Regions from separate parts of the Pseudomonas sp. B21-017 genome, predicted to be linked through region 2. Evidence: predicted binding sites of a transcription regulator. Region 2 holds the regulator's gene; the other holds the start of a gene.
The links. The regulator sigma-54, encoded in region 2, starts transcription at its own class of promoters, with help from an activator protein. The targets are predictions, from matches to a motif close to ANTGGCATNNANNTTGCTNT.
Positions count from the first base shown of each region.

Region 1 (2,393 bases), 630 kb from region 2:
GCAGGCGACCTCATGGCCGCCTCATAGACTTGATTACAGATTCTGCGTTACGAACGAGAGCATCTGGTCGGCGGTGGAGATCACTTTGGAGTTCATCTCGTAGGCGCGCTGAGTGGTGATCATGTTGACCATCTCTTCAACGGTGCTGACGTTGGACGTTTCCAGAGTGTTCTGCAGCGTGGTGCCAAAACCGGCCAGGCCCGGGGTGCCGACTTGCGGCGCGCCACTGGCAGCGGTTTCCAGGAACAGGTTGTTACCCACCGCTTGCAGACCGGCCGGGTTGATGAAGTCGGCGGTTTGCAGGTTGCCGATCACTTGGGAGGCGGGGTTGCCGGCAACGGTGATGGACACGGTGCCGTCACGACCAACGGTGAACGTCTGGGCGTTGTTCGGAATGACAATGGCCGGCTCCAGGGCAAAGCCGCTGGCGTTGACGATCTGACCGTTGGAATCCAGGTGGAAGGTACCGTCACGGGTGTAGGACGTGGTGCCATCGGGCTGCAGGATCTGGAAGAAACCGCGACCGTCGATGGCCATATCCAATGGCTGCTCGGTGGTTTGCAGGCTGCCGGCGGTGAAGTTTTTCTGGGTGCCGACGATGCGCACACCGGTACCCACTTGCAGACCCGACGGCAGTTCGCTGTCCTGGGTCGACTGGGCGCCTGGCTGGCGTTTGATCTGATACAGCAAGTCCTGGAACTCGGCGCGGTCACGTTTGAAACCCGTGGTCGATACGTTCGCCAGGTTGTTGGAAATGGTGGTGAGGTTGGTGTCCTGGGCGGACAGACCTGTTTTGGCAACCCATAGAGCCGGAAGCATTCGTTTCTCCTCGTGCGCCTGTTTTACGGCGCGACGTTCTGATAATTAGCTGATCTGCAAGACCCGAGCCATGGCCTGGTCATCGTCTTTGGCGGTGTTCATCATCTTGATGTGCAGCTCGAACTGCTTGGCCAGCGCCAGTACCGAAGTCATTTCTTCCACGGCATTGACGTTGCTCGACTCGAGGAACCCAGACACCAGTTTGACGCCGGCATCGGCTTGCGCCGGCTTGCCGTCCTTGGTGTGGATCGAACCGTCCAGGCCTTTGGTCATGTTCTTGAAGTCCGGGTTGACCAGTTTGATGCGGTCGACTTCAGCCATCACACGCGGGCCTTCGCCCATCGCACGGATGCTGACGGTGCCGTCTTCGCCGACTTCGATCTGCTGCTCGGGCGGCACGGCAATCGGCCCGCCATTGCCCATCACCGGCATGCCGTTGCCGGCGCGCAGCACGCCCAGCGCATCAACGTTCAGGCTGCCGGTGCGCACGTAGCTCTCACCGCCATCGGGGTTCTGCACGGCGATCCAGCCGTTGCCTTGCACCGCGACATCGAGGTCACGGCCGGTTTCCACCAGGGCGCCCGGGGAGAAGTCGGTGGCCGGACGTTCGCTCATGGCAAACGCACGCGCCGGAAAGCTGTCACCAAACACCGGCATCGAACGGGCCTGCTCCAGGTCCTTCTGAAAACCATTGGTAGAGATGTTCGCCAGGTTGTTGGCATGAGCCTTCTGCGCCAGTGCATTCTGGCTGGCGCCGGTCATTGCCACATAAAGGTACTTGTCCACACTCTTTCCTCTGCATGCCGGACGTTTGCCGCCCACCGCGGTACTGCTGAGCCACAAGCAATTTACAGACCAACTTTTTTCTGGCGGCGCCGGGCCCGGCAAACAAAGGACTTGAGGGATTTAGAGGGGATTGAGGGAATGTATCGAAGACGAAAAACCGGCGGTGTCATGCCGCCAAGAGGCAAGGATCAGCCTGGACGCTGATCGTTCCCCTGTGGCGAGGGAGCTTGCTCCCGCTGGGCTGCGCAGCAGCCCCAAAAATGACAACCGAATTATTGCAGGCAGATCGCGCAGGTAGGTTTTGCGGCCGCTTCGCGCCCGAGCGGGAGCAAGCTCCCTCGCCACAGAAGCCGCTTAGCCCGGCTCCTTGCCCACCTCATACTCGCGCAACTTATTGGCAATGGTGGTATGGGAAACCCCCAGTCGCTTGCCCAGTTGCCGACTGCTCGGATACTCGGAATACAAGCGCTCCAGCACGGCTTTCTCGAAGCGCCCGACAATCTCGTCCAGCCCACCCTCGAGGGAGAAATCGCCAAGCGGCTGACGCACGCCGTAGTCCGGCAGACGAATGTGCTCGGCTTTGACGGTGCCGCCTTCGCACAGGGAAACCGCCTGAAACAGCACGTTCTCCAACTGCCGCACGTTACCCGGCCAGTGATAGTGACTGAGTCGTTCCATCGCCGCCGGCGCCAGCTTCGGCAGTGGGCAACCGATCTGTCGGCTGGCCTGATCGAGGAAGTGCTCCACCAGCGGCGCCAGTCCGTCGAGGCATTCGCGCAGTGGCGGGA
Region 1 is NZ_CP087194.1:4,879,501-4,881,893, forward strand. Features, by position in the region: gene flgG (flagellar basal-body rod protein FlgG) at 34-819, opposite strand; gene LOY28_RS21975 (flagellar basal body rod protein FlgF) at 865-1,605, opposite strand; gene LOY28_RS21980 (sigma-54-dependent phenylalanine hydroxylase transcriptional regulator PhhR) at 1,960-2,393, opposite strand, start outside.
Region 1: LOY28_RS21975 (flagellar basal body rod protein FlgF) is a predicted target of sigma-54. The motif match lies at 1,660-1,679, and genes of this name have one in related genera.

Region 2 (2,393 bases):
GGAACCGAGTTTTTCACGGGCGACCAGACTCTCGAAGACATCCTGCATGGCCAGATCCGGCACTTCGCGATGGATGAGGTTGGCAATTTGCTCGAGGGCTTTCTTTTTACTGCCGCCCGGCACGTTCACCAGGGAACGGCCGGGGGTCAGGATGCTTTCAAGTCGGATCATGGGTTGGGAGTGTTAACGACCGGTCGCGCCCTGGAGGAGGCTCTGGGTCTTTTCCTTATGCTTTTTGAGTTGTTTATCCAGCTTGTCGGTCAGTGCGTCGATCGCTGCGTACATATCGGTATGTTCCGCGTTAGCGACCACCTCATTGCCGGGAATATGCAGCGTGGCTTCGATTTTCTGCTTGAGCTTCTCGACCGTCATCGTGACCTGCACGTTGGTGATCTTGTCGAAATGCCTCTCTAATCGTTCGAGTTTTTCGCCGATGTAGGTGCGAAGAGGTTCGGTCACTTCCAGTTGGTGTCCACTGATGTTGACTTGCATACAGCTTCTCCTTCGTTGCCAGTGCATAAAGCGGTAGATCCGATGATCTACCACTGGAACGCTGTGGCGTGGCTCTACATCAACCGCTTGCGTTCGCTCGAAGGCGCGATTCCTAGGGATTCGCGGTACTTGGCGACGGTGCGGCGAGCCACCTGAATGCCTTGTGCCTCCAGTAAACCAGCGATCTTGCTGTCACTCAACGGCTTTTTCTGATTTTCCGCGGCAACCAGTTTTTTGATGATCGCGCGGATCGCCGTAGACGAGCATTCACCGCCTTCGGAGGTACTGACGTGGCTGGAAAAAAAGTATTTCAGTTCATAGATGCCCCGTGGGGTATGCATGAATTTTTGCGTGGTCACCCGTGAAATCGTCGATTCGTGCATGCCCACCGCTTCAGCGATGTCATGCAGCACCAGCGGTTTCATGGCCTCGTCGCCGTACTCCAGGAAGCCGCGTTGATGCTCGACGATCTGGGTGGCCACTTTCATCAGGGTTTCGTTGCGGCTTTGCAGGCTCTTGATGAACCAGCGAGCCTCCTGCAACTGATTACGCATGAAGGTGTTGTCAGCGCTGGTATCGGCGCGGCGTACGAAGCCGGCGTATTGGGCGTTGACCCGCAGGCGCGGCACCGACTCCTGGTTCAGTTCCACCAGCCAGCGCTCGTTGTCCTTGCGCACGATCACGTCGGGAACGACGTATTCGGCTTCGGTGGACTCGATTTGCGAACCCGGGCGCGGGTTGAGGCTCTGGACCAGTTCGATCACCTGGCGCAGTTCATCTTCCTTGAGCTTCATGCGGCGCATCAGCTGGCTGTAGTCGCGGCTGCCGAGCAAGTCGATGTAATCGGTGACCAAGCGCTTGGCCTCGGTCAGCCAAGGGGTCTTGGCGGGCAGTTGGCGCAGTTGCAGCAGCAGGCATTCACCGAGGTTGCGGGCGCCGATACCGGCGGGCTCGAATTGCTGGATGCGGTGCAGGACGGCTTCGATTTCGTCCAGTTCGATGTCCAGTTCCGGATCGAAGGCCTCGAGGATTTCCTCGAGGGTTTCGTCCAGATAGCCCTGATTGTTGATGCAGTCGATCAGGGTCACGGCGATCAGGCGATCGGTGTCGGACATCGGTGCCAGGTTCAGTTGCCAGAGCAAATGGCTTTGCAGGCTTTCACCGGCCGAAGTACGGGTGGTGAAATCCCACTCGTCGTCATCGTTGCTCGGCAGGCTGCTGGCGCTGGTCTGGTAGACGTCTTCCCAGGCGGTATCGACAGGCAATTCGTTGGGAATGCGCTCGTTCCAGTCGCCTTCCTCAAGGTTATCCACCGTCGGGGCGGTTTCCTGGTAGGAGGGTTCCTGAATGTCGGTGTTGGGTTGCTGTTCGGCTTTGTCGGCCAAGGGGTCTGCGTTATCGAAGTCGTCGCCTTCTTCCTGGCGTTCGAGCATCGGATTGGACTCCAGGGCCTCCTGGATTTCCTGTTGCAGGTCCAGGGTCGACAATTGGAGCAGGCGGATGGCCTGTTGCAGCTGCGGTGTCATCGTCAGCTGCTGGCCCATTCTCAAGACTAGCGATGGTTTCATGGCAGGGGCTTAACACCTTATTCGCCGGCGCACATGCGCCATCCACTACAGGGCGCCGAAGCGCCAAACATAAGCAAATTATATGCCTGAAACTGAAGTGTTTGCCTAGAGCGCTGTAACAATAAAAAACTATTGATTTTTTATTGATATGAGCATCAAGGCGACTGGCCAGGCACCTCAGCGCTTACAGGCGGAACTCATGGCCCAGATACACTTCCTTGACCAGTTCGTTGGCCAGGATGGTGGCGGAGTCGCCTTCAGCGATCAGCTGGCCATCGTTGACGATGTAGGCGGTTTCGCAGATGTCCAGGGTTTCACGGACGTTGTGGTCAG
Region 2 is NZ_CP087194.1:5,507,004-5,509,396, reverse strand. Features, by position in the region: gene ptsN (PTS IIA-like nitrogen regulatory protein PtsN) at 1-171, opposite strand, end outside; gene hpf (ribosome hibernation-promoting factor, HPF/YfiA family) at 184-492, opposite strand; gene LOY28_RS24995 (RNA polymerase factor sigma-54) at 567-2,060, opposite strand; gene lptB (LPS export ABC transporter ATP-binding protein) at 2,245-2,393, opposite strand, start outside.